DNA from 2 places in the Allobosea sp. GW822-FHT03F07 genome. Region 2 is predicted to be linked to the other one. Evidence: predicted binding sites of a transcription regulator. Region 2 holds the regulator's gene; the other holds the start of a gene.

Evidence for each region. Region 2 encodes HrcA, which represses chaperone genes, less so after heat shock. Its sites were predicted from a motif close to GTTAGCACTCNCNNNNNGNGAGTGCTAAC; they were not measured.
Region 1: groES (co-chaperone GroES) is a predicted target of HrcA. The motif match lies at 3,373-3,401, and genes of this name have one in related genera.

What each region holds. Positions count from the first base shown of each region.
Region 1 is NZ_JBXAND010000003.1:375,801-383,085, reverse strand. It holds gene AC1RMY_RS13195 (lipopolysaccharide biosynthesis protein) at 1-600, opposite strand, end outside; gene AC1RMY_RS13190 (GNAT family N-acetyltransferase) at 867-1,367, shown strand; gene AC1RMY_RS13185 (DMT family transporter) at 1,364-2,206, shown strand; gene AC1RMY_RS13180 (PaaI family thioesterase) at 2,203-2,682, opposite strand; gene AC1RMY_RS13175 (MarR family winged helix-turn-helix transcriptional regulator) at 2,751-3,251, opposite strand; gene groES (co-chaperone GroES) at 3,464-3,751, shown strand; gene groL (chaperonin GroEL) at 3,797-5,434, shown strand; gene AC1RMY_RS13160 (ABC transporter ATP-binding protein/permease) at 5,658-7,285, shown strand, end outside.
Region 2 is NZ_JBXAND010000004.1:87,427-94,711, reverse strand. It holds gene lepA (translation elongation factor 4) at 1-1,462, opposite strand, end outside; gene AC1RMY_RS14280 (helix-turn-helix domain-containing protein) at 1,585-2,181, shown strand; gene AC1RMY_RS14275 (GNAT family N-acetyltransferase) at 2,181-2,708, shown strand; gene AC1RMY_RS14270 (DUF3297 family protein) at 2,718-2,969, opposite strand; gene AC1RMY_RS14265 (TetR/AcrR family transcriptional regulator) at 3,094-3,717, opposite strand; gene AC1RMY_RS14260 (homocysteine S-methyltransferase family protein) at 3,958-4,929, shown strand; gene hrcA (heat-inducible transcriptional repressor HrcA) at 4,951-6,036, opposite strand; gene rph (ribonuclease PH) at 6,296-7,012, shown strand; gene rdgB (RdgB/HAM1 family non-canonical purine NTP pyrophosphatase) at 7,014-7,285, shown strand, end outside.

The sequences.
Region 1 (7,285 bases), on a different contig from region 2:
GAAGGTCCAGGCCACATCGCGGCGCGCCATCGCGACGGAAAGCGGCGCATCGGCCAGGGTGCGGCGCACCGAGACGAGCGCCACAACCGCGCTAAGAAGTCCGCCCAGCAGCACGACAGTCGGATTACCCGTCAACCAGGCGCCACCGACCATCAGGATCAGTGCCAGCACGTTCTTGACGATCACCAGCCGGGCATAGGCGGCATCGAGGAAGCGCGCCCGTGCGATCGCACCGTGGTAGTCGAAAAGGCCGGCGCCGATGCCTGCCAGAACGGACGCGGCGAGCATCGTCGCGGGCATGCGGAAATCTACGCCCGCGACGATCGCCGCCAGCAGGAGAGCGCACAGGGCCATGCTGACGCCGGCGACGAGGAGATCGAGCGTCGAGCGGATCTCGGGCTGCGTCTCGCGCGCACTCAACGAATAGAAGCGCACCGTCGAGAGCCTGATCCAGTCGAGCATCGCGGTGTTGACGAGGACGATGATGGCCGCGCCGATGGCATAGCGGCCGAACTCCGCCGGGCCGAGGAAAAACGCGATCAGCAGGCCGAGGACGAAGTTCAGCCCGGCATTGACGACGAAGGGCAGCAGGACCGTCATCTCGTCTCTGTCATGTCGTACGAAGCATGGCGCCGATGCGGCGGGTGGCTATATGCGACTCAGGCGCGCGGTGTGAACCTGCCGCCACCATGGCCTAGTCGGCCCTCCGGCGTTTTCCAAGGGGAACCACCTGCGCTGTGCCTGGCGCCGCGCTGCGCAGGGCGGAACCGGCGGTCGATGCTGCACTTGCTCTGCTGCGTTGACCGCATGGGCAGATCGCGGCCTGGCCCTATCGCGCGGCCGGGATTGGCCCTAATCGATCGGCCATGACCAGCCCACAGCTTCCGCTCCGCCCGGCCCGCGACAACGACTCGGAACCGCTCGCGACCCTGATCGCGGCGAGTTTCGCCGAATATCCGAACTGCCATTTCGTCTGGGACGAGTTCCCGGAGTTGCGGAAGCCTGCGAGTGCGTTCACCGCGAAGGGAGGGCGGCTCTGGGTCGCGGATGCGCCGAATGGCGGCATCGCCGGTTCGCTCGGCGTCGCGCCTGTCATTGGCCAGAACGCGGTCGAGATCACCAAGGTCTATGCCGACCCGGCCTTTCGCGGGACCGGGCTGGCACAGGCGCTCTTCGCGAAAGCCGTCGCCTTCGCGCAGGCAGGCGGCTTCGCCGAGATGATGCTCTGGTCGGATACGCGCTTCGCCCGCGGCCATCGCTTCTACGAGAAGCTCGGCTTCCGGCGCTGGCCGGGCGAGCGCTACCTCGCGGACGTCTCCGCGACCTGGGAATATCACTTCCGCCTGAACCTGCCGCCGCGAGGATGACCATCGGCCCGGCCTTCCGCGCGGTGCTCGGCATCGCGCTGCTCACCGCCATGGATGCGGTGGTGAAGGCGCAGATGCAGGCGCATCCCTTCATCGTCACGCTCTTCATGCGCTTCGCCATGGGCGGGCTCTGCGCGCTCGTCGTGCTCGCCTTCGTGCGCCCGCCGGCACCGACGCGCGCCAGCCTGATCGGCAATGCCATCCGGGTTCCGGTGGTGGTGCTGACGGCCGGCAGCTTCTTCTATTCGTTGTCGGTCCTGCCGCTGGCGGAGGCGCTGACGCTCGCCTTCCTCGCGCCGGTTTTCGTCGCGCTGCTCGGCGGCATCCTGCTCAAGGAGCGGATGGACGGGCGCATCTTCCAGGCGCTCGCTTTCGGCGTCGCCGGCATGCTGGTGATGGTCTGGCCGCGCCTGCAGGGCCATGTCAGCGGAGCCGGCCTCGGCGTCGCCGCCGCGCTGTTCTCGGCGGTCGCCTATGCCTTCAACCTGATCCTGCTGCGGCGGATCGCGATGAAAGAGCATCCGGCGATCATCGTCGTCTTCCAGAATTGCGGACCAGCGCTGCTGCTCGCCATCCCCGCCGCGCTGAGCTTCGTGCCGATGACGGCGAAGGACCTAATGGTCTATCTCGCGGCGGGCGCGCTCGGCGTCGCCGGGCACCTGACGCTGACCTCGGCCTTCGCCCGCGCAGAGGCCTCGCGGCTCGCCCCGCTGGAATACACCGCGCTGATCTGGGCGAGCCTGCTCGGCTATTTCGTCTTCGAGGAGGTGCCGCTGATCACTACCTATGCCGGTGCGGTGCTGATCGTCGCGGGGGCGATCGCGATCAGCCGGCGTTAGCCTGCCGCCTTCACCGGGAAGATCATGCAGGTCTCGGTGCCATGCGCGAGCAGCTTGCCGCGCTCGTCGACGAGGCGGCCCTCGCTGGTCGCCACAGTGCCGCCGCGATGGATCAGCTTGCCCTCGCAGCGCACCGTGCCGCTGCCCGGCATGACCGGGCGGACATAGTTCACCTTCATCTCCAGCGTGGTGTAGCCCTCGCCGGCTTTCAGCGTCGCATGGGTCGCGCAGGCCATGGCGGAATCGAGGATCGTCGCGGTCCAGCCGCCATGGATCGTCCCGAGCGGGTTGAAGAAGCGCGCCGAGGGGCGGCCGACGAAGACCACCCTGCCCTCCTCGACCTCGACGAGGTCGAAATCCATCGCATCAGCGAACGGCGGGCCGGGATGTTGGCCCTCGATCATCCCGCGCAGGAAATCGAGACCGCTGCCGGCCAACAGCGTTTCCCGCGTGACCACTCCGACTTCGCGCGCCATCTCTCCTCCACTTCACTCGATGTGTAGATACACGATAAGAGGCAGGCGGAGGAGCGGTCAAGCCGGTGTCATGATGTCCCGCGGGCGACCCGACGCAGCGCCTTCAGCCGGTCGCGCGTCTCGGCCCAACTGTCCTTGCCGAGCCCGCCTTCGATGCGATCCTGCGCCTTCCGCCAATGCGGGATCGCGGCCTCGATCGCGGCCCGCCCCTTGGCGGTCACGGCATAGATCGAGGCGCGCCCCTTGCACTCGACCGGCTCGATCAAACCGGCCGTCACGAGCAGTTGCAGGTTGCGCGTCAGCGAGGTCCGCTCCAGCGCGAAGCGGTCGGCGAGTTCGGTCACGGAGCGCCAGGCGCCGGTACTGAGGGCCGAGAGCAGCACGAACTGCGTGATCTTGAGCCCGGTTGGCCGCATCGCCTCGTCGTAGGCGCGCGTCACCGCGCGCGCCGTCATGCGGACATGCAGCGCGACGCAGGCGCGGGCGATGTCATCCAACTGCGGGCCAGGGCCGGAGGGGTCGGAGCCGGCCAGATCGGACCTGGCATGAGCGGGCGCATCTGTCGTCATTCCGCCATGCTAGCGTGTTCGAACGCCGACGCCAGCCAGCACCGCCACGGCTGACGGATTCACCTTTCGTGGGGATCGTTTCTTGACTCACGGCGGGCACGCGCCTATCTCCCGCCCATCCGTTGGCACTCGCATGACGAGACTGCTAACAGATGCCCATCGCGGGTCCTTCAGAGGCCTGCATCGAATTCTACCGAGAGGAAGACAGAACCATGAAGTTCCGTCCTTTGCATGACCGCGTCGTGGTCCGCCGCCTTGATGGCGAAGAGAAGACCAAGGGTGGCATCATCATCCCTGACACCGCCAAGGAAAAGCCCCAGGAGGGCGAGGTGATCTCCGTCGGCCCCGGCGCTCGTGACGACGCCGGCAAGCTCGTCGCGCTGGACGTCAAGAAGGGCGATCGCGTCCTCTTCGGCAAGTGGTCCGGCACCGAGGTCAAGATCGACGGCCAGGATCTCCTGATCATGAAGGAATCCGACATCATGGGCGTCATCGGCTGAACGCCTGAGACCCCCTTTCCCGACATCTCATAAGGAGTTGCTCTCATGGCAGCCAAAGACGTCAAGTTCTCCACCGATGCGCGCGACCGGATGCTGCGCGGCGTCGAAATCCTCGCCAACGCCGTCAAGGTCACGCTGGGTCCCAAGGGCCGCAACGTCGTGATCGACAAGTCGTTCGGCGCTCCGCGCATCACCAAGGACGGCGTCACCGTCGCCAAGGAGATCGAGCTCGCCGACAAGTTCGAGAACATGGGCGCCCAGATGGTGCGCGAAGTGGCCTCGAAGCAGAACGACGCCGCCGGCGACGGCACCACGACCGCGACCGTCCTCGCCGCCGCCATCATGCGCGAAGGCCTGAAGTCGGTTGCCGCCGGCATGAACCCGATGGACCTGAAGCGCGGCATCGATCTGGCCGTCGAGGCCATCGTCGCCGACCTCAAGAAGAACTCCAAGAAGGTCACGTCCAACGCGGAAGTCGCGCAGGTCGGCACCATCTCGGCCAATGGCGACGAGTCGGTCGGCAAGATGATCTCGACCGCCATGCAGAAGGTCGGCAACGAGGGTGTCATCACCGTCGAGGAGGCCAAGACCGCCGAGACCGAACTTGACGTCGTCGAGGGCATGCAGTTCGACCGCGGCTATCTCTCCCCCTACTTCATCACCAACTCCGAGAAGATGGTGGCGGAGCTCGAGGACCCCTACATCCTGATCTTCGAGAAGAAGCTGTCGTCGCTCCAGGCGATGCTGCCGATCCTCGAGGCCGTCGTGCAGACCGGCAAGCCGCTGCTCATCATCGCCGAGGACGTTGAGGGCGAGGCTCTCGCCACCCTCGTCGTCAACAAGCTCCGTGGCGGCCTGAAGGTCGCGGCCGTCAAGGCTCCGGGCTTCGGCGATCGCCGCAAGGCCATGCTCGAGGACATCTCGATCCTGACCGCCGGCCAGATGATCTCGGAAGACCTCGGCATCAAGCTCGAGACCGTGACCCTCCAGATGCTCGGCCGCGCCAAGAAGGTGCGCATCGAGAAGGAGAACACCACGATCATCGACGGCGCCGGCAAGAAGAAGGACATCGAGGCACGCGTTTCGCAGATCAAGGCGCAGATCGAGGAGACCACCTCGGACTACGACCGTGAGAAGCTGCAGGAGCGCCTGGCCAAGCTCGCCGGCGGCGTCGCGGTGATCCGCGTCGGCGGCGCGACCGAGGTCGAGGTCAAGGAGAAGAAGGACCGCGTCGACGACGCCCTGAACGCGACCCGCGCTGCGGTCGAAGAAGGCATCCTGCCGGGCGGCGGCGTCGCCCTCCTGCGCGCCCTGTCGACCGTCAAGTCGATCAAGACCGCCAATGACGACCAGAAGACCGGCATCGAGATCGTCCGCAAGGCGATCATGGCCCCGGCCAAGCAGATCGTCGACAACGCCGGCGATGACGGCGCGGTCGTGGTCGGCAAGCTGCTCGAGTCCAAGGACTACGCCTTCGGCTACAACGCCCAGACCGGCGAATACGGCGATCTGGTCAAGGCCGGCATCATCGACCCGACCAAGGTCGTGCGCACGGCGATCCAGGACGCGGCTTCGATCGCCGGCCTGCTCATCACCACCGAGGCGATGATCGCGGAGCTGCCGAAGAAGGACGCCCCGATGCCCCCGATGGGCGGCGGCGGCATGGGCGGCATGGACTTCTGATCCAGCCACCCTTCGCTCCTGCGAAGACATGGGAAGGCCCGGCGCAAGCCGGGCCTTTTCCGTTTTGGACCTCGTTACCGAGTGCGGGCGGGTCCGCTCACGGCCTATCCCACGGATGACAATTTGCTCATCTTGACGGCTTGCCATTGAACGGCCGCATCCGGTGCGACATGGTCGCGCTCGCGGCCATCGCCGCGATTCAAGATCTGATCAGGAACTGCCGATGCGCCCGTTGAGTTTCGCCGTCGCCGCGCTCGCCCTCATTGCCCTCATCGCCGGACAGCAGAGCGGAGCCGCCGGTACGATCGGCATGGGCGTGGTCGGCGTCCTGCTGGCGCTGGCTCTCTACCGCTCGACCGAGATCGACTTCTTCCTGAAGATTTTCTCCGGCATCTTCGGCACGGAATATGTCGTCTTCGGCGCCGGCGCTCTGCTGGCGCAGGGCGGCTACTGGCCGCAGGACTGGGCGGCGGCTGCGCCGCCGACGAGCCTCGCCACCACCGTCGCCGTGTTCGGCATCCTGATCTATGCGATCTCCTTCGTGCCGGTGGTGCAGCGCATCGCGCGCATCTCCTCGCCCTATTTCCTCTCCGGCGACGCGACCGAGGCCAATCTCTGGCTGCTGGGCCGCTACCGGGTGAAGCTCGGCCATTTCGCGATCGCGCTGATCGTCTTCCTAGTCGTGCTGAATCAGGCGCAGGTCGGCATCTCGCTGCGGCTGAACTTCTTCTATCGCGACTTCTACAACGCCCTGCAGGAGAAGAACGCCGCGGCGTTCTGGGAGCAGTTGCTCTGGGTCTTCTGCATCTGGGCCGCGATCTCGGCCATCTCGAGCCTGATCGAGATCGTCGCCCAGTCCGTGCTGCTGATCCGCTGGCGCGAATGGATGGCCGACGAGTACAGCCGGCGCTGGCTGCAGAGCGGCACGCATTATCGCATCTCGCTGGCCGGAACCGCCGACAACCCCGACCAGCGCATCTCGGAGGACACGCGCTCTTTCCTGAACCAGACCTATTCCTTCTCGCTGACCATGCTGACGCAGGTCTCGACGCTGGTTTCGTTCTCGATCATCCTCTGGAACATCCCAGTCGCGATCACCGTTCCGGGCACGGATCTGGTCATCCCCGGCTTCATCTTCTGGGCCACGCTGATCTATGCGGCGGTGGCGACCTGGATCACCCATCTCATCGGCAAGCCGTTGATCGCGCTCGATTTCGAACAGGAGAAGCGCGAGGCGAACTTCCGCTTCTCGCTGGCGCGCCTGCGCGAATATTCCGAGCAGATCGCGCTGATGCATGGTGAGCCGGCCGAGCGGCAGCATCTGGCGCGCAGCTTCCACGCGATCGTCTCGAACTTCTACCAGTTGATGTGGCGCAAGCTGAAGCTGACGACCTTCACCCTGTCCTACAACCAGGCGAACGTGGTCATCCCCTTCGTGCTGCTGGCGCCCTACTACTTCGCCGGCGCCATCACCTTCGGCGTGCTGACGCAGGTGTCCTCGGCCTTCGGGCGGGTCGAGACGGCGATGTCCTTCTTCATCAACAGCTACCAGTCGATCGCCTCCTACCTCGCCTCGATCAACCGTCTCACCACCTTCGAGACCGCGATCGCCCAGGCGCAGGCGGCGAGCGTCGGCGACAAGACGATCCATCGCGACCCCGCTGACGACCGCGACGTGCATGTCGGCGGCGTCACGCTGACGCTGCCGAACGGCGCGCCGATCGTGCGGGTGGACGATCTCGACCTCGGCCAGGTCAGGCGGACGCTGGTGGTCGGCCCCTCGGGCTCCGGCAAGTCGACGCTGTTTCGCGCCATCGCCGGCATCTGGCCTTTCGGCGAGGGCAAGGTCGG
Region 2 (7,285 bases):
TGCGCACGAGGTCGCCCTCGCGGTAATCGGTGATGTTGTAGTCGAAGGAGGCATAGCCCTTCGAGATCGACTTCAGCCGGTCGTAGAAGTCGAACACGACCTCGTTCAAAGGCAGGTCGTAGACCACCTTGGCGCGGCTACCGACATAGCCGAGGTCGATCTGCAGGCCGCGCCGGTCCTGGCAGAGCTTGAGGACCGAGCCGAGATATTCGTCGGGCGTAAAGATCGTCGCGCGGATCCAGGGCTCCTCGATCGCCTCGATCTTCATGACGTCCGGCATGTCGGCCGGATTGTGAAGTTCCAGCGTCGTGCCGTCGCGCAGCTTGAGATGGTAGACGACGGACGGGGCCGTCGAGATCAGGTTGAGGTTGAACTCGCGCTCGAGCCGCTCCTGGATGATCTCCAGATGGAGCAGGCCGAGGAAGCCGCAGCGGAAGCCGAAGCCGAGCGCGGCCGAGGTCTCCATCTCGTAGGAGAACGAGGCGTCGTTCAAGCGCAGCTTCGCCATCGCCCCGCGCAGCAGTTCGAAATCGGCGGCGTCGACCGGAAAGATGCCGCAGAACACCACCGGCTGAACCGGCTTGAAGCCCGGCAGCGGTTCGGCGATCGGCTTCTTGTCGTCGGTGATGGTGTCGCCGACCGCGGTATCGGCGACCTCCTTGATCGAGGCGGTGAAGAAGCCGACCTCGCCGGGGCCGAGTTCCTTGACTTCGCTCATCTTCGGCTTGAACACGCCGACGCGGTCGACGCCATAGGCGGCGTTGGCGCGCATCATCCGGATCGTCATGTTCTTCTTGAGCACGCCGTCGATGATGCGCACGAGCACGACGACGCCGAGATAGGCGTCGTACCAGGAATCGACCAGCATCGCCTTGAGCGGGGCGTCCGGATCGCCCTTCGGCGCCGGCAGCTTCGCGACGATCGCCTCCAGCACGCCTTCGATATTGAGCCCCGTCTTGGCCGAGATCGGCACGGCCTCCGAGGCATCGAGCCCGATCACGTCCTCGATCTGCTGCTTGATGCGATCGGGGTCGGCCGCCGGCAGGTCGATCTTGTTCAGGACCGTGACGATCTCGTGGTTGGCGTCGAGCGCCTGATAGACGTTGGCGAGCGTCTGCGCCTCGACGCCCTGCGAAGCATCGACCACCAGGAGTGAGCCTTCGCAGGCCGCTAGCGAGCGCGAGACCTCATAGGCGAAGTCGACATGGCCGGGGGTGTCCATCAGGTTCAGGATGTAGGTCTTGCCATCCTTCGCCAGATAGTCCAACCGCACCGTCTGCGCCTTGATGGTGATGCCGCGCTCCTTCTCGATATCCATCGAGTCGAGGATCTGCTCGCTCATGTCGCGGGCCGCGACCGTGCCGGTCTGCTGGATCAGCCGGTCGGCCAGCGTCGACTTGCCGTGGTCGATATGCGCCACAATGGAAAAGTTGCGGATGTTGTCGAAGGACTTCGTGCTCATGCGCGGGCCATAGCAGCGATGCCGCATCGCGCCAAGCGTCGCGGTCACAGGATGAAAGCATGCAGTCGCTTCGTATCTTGACTTTCCATGATATTGGATTTTTTCTCTCCATTATGGAGACGATGCCCATAAGCGACGACACGGACCTGGATCGACGCCTCGGCGCGCGCCTGAAGGCGGCACGTTTGCGGGCCGATCTGACGCTGGATGCGCTCGCCCAGCGCACCGGCGTCAGCCGCGCCATGATCTCGCGCGTCGAACGCGGCGAATCGAGCCCAACCGCAGCCCTCCTCGTGCGATTGGGCTCGGGGCTCGGGCTGACGCTTTCGGCGCTACTGGAAGAAAGTGCCGGCGGCGGCCCCTTGGCGCGGCGGGCGGAACAGGCCGTCTGGCGCGATCCAGCCAGCGGCTATCTGCGCCGCAACGTCTCGCCGCACGGCACCGGCTCCGGTTTCGAGGTCGTCGAGGTGGTCCTGCCGGCGGGCGCGCATGTCGAACTCGACAGCGCGAGCGGGGCGCCACCGCTCGACCAGCAAATCTGGGTGCTGGAGGGCGCGCTCGAGGTGACGCTCGGCGAAACCGTGCATCCGCTCTCCACCGGGGACTGCCTGCAGATGCATCTGCGCGGCAGGATCGCCTATCGTAACCGTAGCGCCGCCCCGGTGCGCTACGCCGTCATCCTCGCCGCCAGCCGCGGCAGCTTTCCGGACAATGCCTGATGACTTCGACACACGCCATCGACACGCTCGACACAGAGGCCGCGCGCGCCGCCATCCCCGCGCTGACCGAGATCCTGCGCGACTGCGTCGCCAACGGCGCCTCGGTCGGCTTCATGGACTGGAACACGCACGCTGACTACGCGGCGTTCTGGAGCAGCGTCGCGGCCGAGGTCGAGGCGGGCCGCACGATCCTCTTCGCCGCGCGCGATGGCAACGAAATCGTCGGCACCGCCCAGTTGCAGCTCATCGGCAAGCCGAACCAGCCGCATCGCGCCGAGATCGCCAAAGTTCTAGTGCATTCGCGCGCACGTCGGCGCGGGCTCGGCGAGGCGCTGATGCAGGCGGCCGAAGCCGCCGCGCGGCAGGCCAAGCGCGACCTGTTGGTGCTCGACACCGACGAGAACGGCGCGGCGCGGCGGCTTTATCAGCGGCTTGGCTGGACGGAGGTCGGCACCATCCCGCGCTATGCGCTGATGCCGGACGGCCGCGATTGCGGCTCGACCTTCTTCTACAAGGCGCTGGCCTGAGCCCGGCGCTCAGCCCTCGGTCTGCGCCTGGCGGAAATAGGGCTCGACCTCGCCCTTGAGCTTCACCGTCATCGGATTGCCGAAGCGATCCTTGGCGTTTCCGGCGGTGAGGCGCACCCACCCCTCGCTGACGCAGTATTCCTCGACATTGGTCTTCTCGACGCCCTTGAAGCGCACGCCGATGTCCCGGGCGAGCAGTTCCTCGTTGTAGTAGGGGCTGTTCGGGTTCGAGGAGAGGCGGTCGGGAAGGGTATCGGTCATCGGATAAAGCCTTGGACTGCGGAATCTTGCGGCGGACGCCGTGTTGCCGGGACAGGTAGCGCGATCCGGCAGCGATGCCAAATCCGGCTGTCCGGCGCGAAGGAGCGCGGCGCTGCGGCCGGAGCTAGGAGGTCCGCGCGGGCTCCGAGAACAGCAGCTTGACGAAGCTGCGGAAGGCCAGCACCTGCCGGGTCAGGCGGCTCGGATCGCCCAGCGTCTTCGACATGATGATGCCGCCATCGACGACGCAGGAGAGCATATCGGCGAGGTCGTCGAGATCGACCGGCTCGCGCGGCGGGTGGACCGCGGCAATCTCGCCAAAAATGCTCCGGAAGCGGGCGTTCCAGCTGCGGACCGATTGGGCGGTCAGTTCGCGCACCTCGCGGTCGAAAAGGCGCTCCTGATAGCAGATGCTGGCGATCAGGCAGCCGGGATGGCCGTTCGGCAGGTCGGACATCACCTCGGCGAGGAGCTTGAGCGAGATCAGGAAGGCCTGCAGCGGATCCTCGGAGAGCTCGCGACCGCGGGCGAAGATGTCGTCAAAGAGCTGGTCGTTGCTCGCGACATAGCGCTTGAGCATTTCGCGGGCGAGTTCGTTCTTGTCACGGAAATGATAGAAGAAGCCGCTCTTGGTGATGCCCGCCTCGACGATGACCTCCTCGATCGAGGTCGCGCCGAAACCCTTGGCCAGGACGCCGGCCTCGGCAATGGCGAGGATGCGGTCGCGCGTCGCGATGCCCTTGCTCATGGCAGGACCTCCGAAAAACTGTACCGCCGGTGTGGTTTTTCCTTGCGGGAAGCCTAGCACGAGAGGCCTTCGACACGCCACGGTCGACTCAAGACACTGGATTCAAGACACTTTTTGGGCGCGAGACCAAGCCGTACCACGAGCTTTCTAGCCGCTCGGGGCGGCATTGGAGATAACCGGCGCGTTCCCGCCGGAAGGCAAAACGCCGGGGCGGGTGTCAACAATTCGGGAGCGACATTCATGGCCAAGCCTTCCTACGCCAAATATCGCCACGCCCTTCCACAGATGCATGGCGGGCTCTTCCTCAGCGACGGCGGCATGGAAACCACCCTGATCTTTCATGAGGGGCTCGAACTGCCGCATTTCGCCTCGTTCGTCCTGCTGGCGACCGAGGACGGCAGGGCTCATCTGACCGCCTACTACGAAAAGTATCTGGCGATCGCGAAGGGCCGCGGCGTCGGCTTCGTGCTCGACAGCGCGACCTGGCGGGCCAATCGCGACTGGGGCGAGAAGCTCGGCTACGGGGCTGACGCTCTGAAGGCAGCGAACCAGGCTTCGGTCGCGCTTCTGGCTGGGCTGCGCGCCCGCTGGGAGACGCCGTCGATGCCCTGCGTGATCTCGGGGGCGATCGGGCCGCGCGGCGACGGCTACAAGGCCGGCTTCATGGATGCGAGGACGGCGCAGGATTATCACAGCGAGCAGATCGCCAGCTTCGCCGAGTCGCAAGCCGACATGGTCGCGGCCTATACGATGAACACCGTCGAGGAGGCGATCGGCATCGCGGAGGCCGCGAAGGCGCATGGCATGCCCTGCGCCATCTCCTTCACGGTCGAGACGGACGGGCGGCTGGCCAGTGGCCGATCCCTGCGCGAGGCGGTCGAGATCGTCGACGACGAGACCAGCGGCGCGCCGCTCTACTACATGATCAACTGCGCCCATCCGACGCATTTCCAGCATGCTCTGGAGGCCGGCGAGACCTGGGTGCAGCGCGTGCATGGCATCCGCGCCAATGCCTCGACGCGCAGCCATGCGGAGCTGGACGAGTCGGAGACGCTGGACGAGGGCGATCCGGTCGATCTCGGCCACCGCTATCAGGCGCTCAGGCGCAACTTCCCGACGATGCGCATCCTCGGCGGCTGCTGCGGCACCGACCACCGCCATGTCGCGGCGGTTTGCGAGGCTTGCGTTCCGCCGGTGGCACTGAGCGCCTGAGAACCGGGCGAAGCGGCCTCGTCAGCGCCCGCTATCGAGTAGCCGGCCGACGACCTTCGCCGTATAGTCGACCATCGGCACGATGCGGGCATAGTTCAGCCGCGTCGGGCCGATGATGCCGACGACGCCGACGATGCGCTGCTCGGCGTCGCGGAAGGGGGCCGCCACCATCGAGGAACCGGACATCGAGAATAGCTTGTTCTCGGAGCCGATGAAGATGCGGACGCCGTCGCCGGCCTCGGCGCGCGACAGGAGGTCGATGACGTCGGTCTGCGTTTCCAGGTCGCCGAAGAGCAGGCGGATGCGCTCGAGATCCTCCTGCGCCTTCAGATCCTCAAGCAGATTGGCCTGGCCGCGCACGATCAGGTGGCGATCGGAACTCGGCCCCGAGGAGGTCGCGATGCCGCTCTCGACCAGGCGTGCGGTCAGCGCGTCGAGTTCCTGCTCCATCTGGGCGCGATGCCGGGCGATCTCGTCCCGTACTTCGCCGAGCGTCTTGCCCATGATGCGGGCGTTGAGGAAATTCGCGGCTTCCGTCAGCGCCGAAGCCGGCAAGCCGGCGGGCAGAGTCAGCAGGCGGTTCTCGACCGTGCCGTCATCGGCGACCAGCACGACCAGCGCCCGCGCCGGATCGAGCCTCACGAACTCGATGTGCTTGAGGCGCGCATTGGCCTTGGTGGTGACGACGACGCCGGCGCCGCGCGACAGGCCCGAGAGCAATGCCGAGGCCTCGGTCAGCGTGCCGTCGAGCGTCCGCCCGGTCGCGGCCGCCTTCATCTGTGCCTCGATGCGGGTGCGCTCGTCGGCGGTCAGGTTGCCGACTTCCATCATCGCATCGACGAAGAAGCGCAGCCCCCTCTCCGTTGGAAGGCGCCCCGCCGAGGTGTGCGGCGCATAGATCAGCCCGGCCAGTTCGAGATCGGTCATGACGTTGCGCACAGTCGCAGGCGACAGCGACATCGGCAGCAGACGGGCGATGTTGCGCGAGCCGACCGGCTCGCCGGTGGTGAGATAGCCATCGACGATCTGGCGGAAGATCTCGCGCGATCGCTGGTCGGTCTCGATCAACCCGCTGGGGGATTCGGGACGCGGCGTGTGGGCGCTCATTTCAGCCGGAAAGACGGGTTCGACATGCGGGTTATTGTCCGCTCTGGCCTTCAAAGGATCAAGAGGCAAGAAGGGGCGCGGCCTTTCCGTCGTGCTCGCCCTTGTGGCGAGCACGTCTTGAACACAGGCCTCGCCAGACAAAGACGTGGATGGTCGGGACAAGCCCGACCATGACGACGCAGGGAACCAAGCCCCCAACCTTGCCGCCCCTCGCGCAACCGCCTACAAGCCGCCGACCCAGGACAATCAGGATCTTCCCATGCGACCCTCCAAACGCGGCGCAGACGAAATGCGCAAGGTGACGCTCGAACGCGGCGTCGTGCGCTATGCGGAGGGCTCCTGCATGGTGACCTTCGGCGAGACCAAGGTGCTCTGCGCCGCGACCGTCGAGGAGAAGGGCCCGCCGTGGCTACGCGGCACCGGCAAGGGCTGGGTCACCGCCGAATATTCGATGCTGCCGCGCGCCACCCATGAGCGCACGCGCCGCGAGGTCACCTCGGGCAAGCCATCGGGCCGCACCCAGGAGATCCAGCGCCTCGTCGGACGGTCCTTGCGCGCCGTGGTCGACCTGACCGCGATCGGCGAGCGCCAGATCGTCGTCGACTGCGACGTCATCCAGGCGGATGGCGGCACGCGCACCGCCTCGATCACCGGCGCCTGGGTCGCACTGCACGATGCGCTGAAATGGATGGAGGGCCGCTCCATGCTGAAGGGCTCGAACCCGCTCAAGGACCATGTCGCGGCGATTTCCTGCGGCATCGTCGCCGGCAACCCGGTACTCGACCTCGACTATGTCGAGGATTCCGGCGCCCAGACCGATGCGAATTTCGTCATTACCGGCTCGGGCGGCCTCGTCGAGGTGCAGGGCACGGCCGAGGGCGCGCCTTTCTCGGAGGAGGAGCTGATGGCGCTGCTCAAGCTCGCCAAGGGCGGGGTCGGCAAGCTCGTCACGCTACAGAAGGCTGCGGTGGCCTGAGATGAGCGGGCATCGCCTCCTCTCCGGCAAGGTCGTTCTCGCGACCCATAACAAGGGCAAGCTCGTCGAGATGCGCGAGCTGATGGCGCCCTACGGGATCGAGCTCGTCTCGGCCGGCGAGCTCGGCCTGCCCGAGCCCGATGAGACCGGCCACATGTTCGCTGAGAACGCCGCCATCAAGGCTCATGCTGCGGCCAAGGCCAGCGGCCTGCCGGCACTCGCCGACGATTCCGGCATCTGCGTCGATGCGCTGGACGGCGCGCCCGGCCTGTT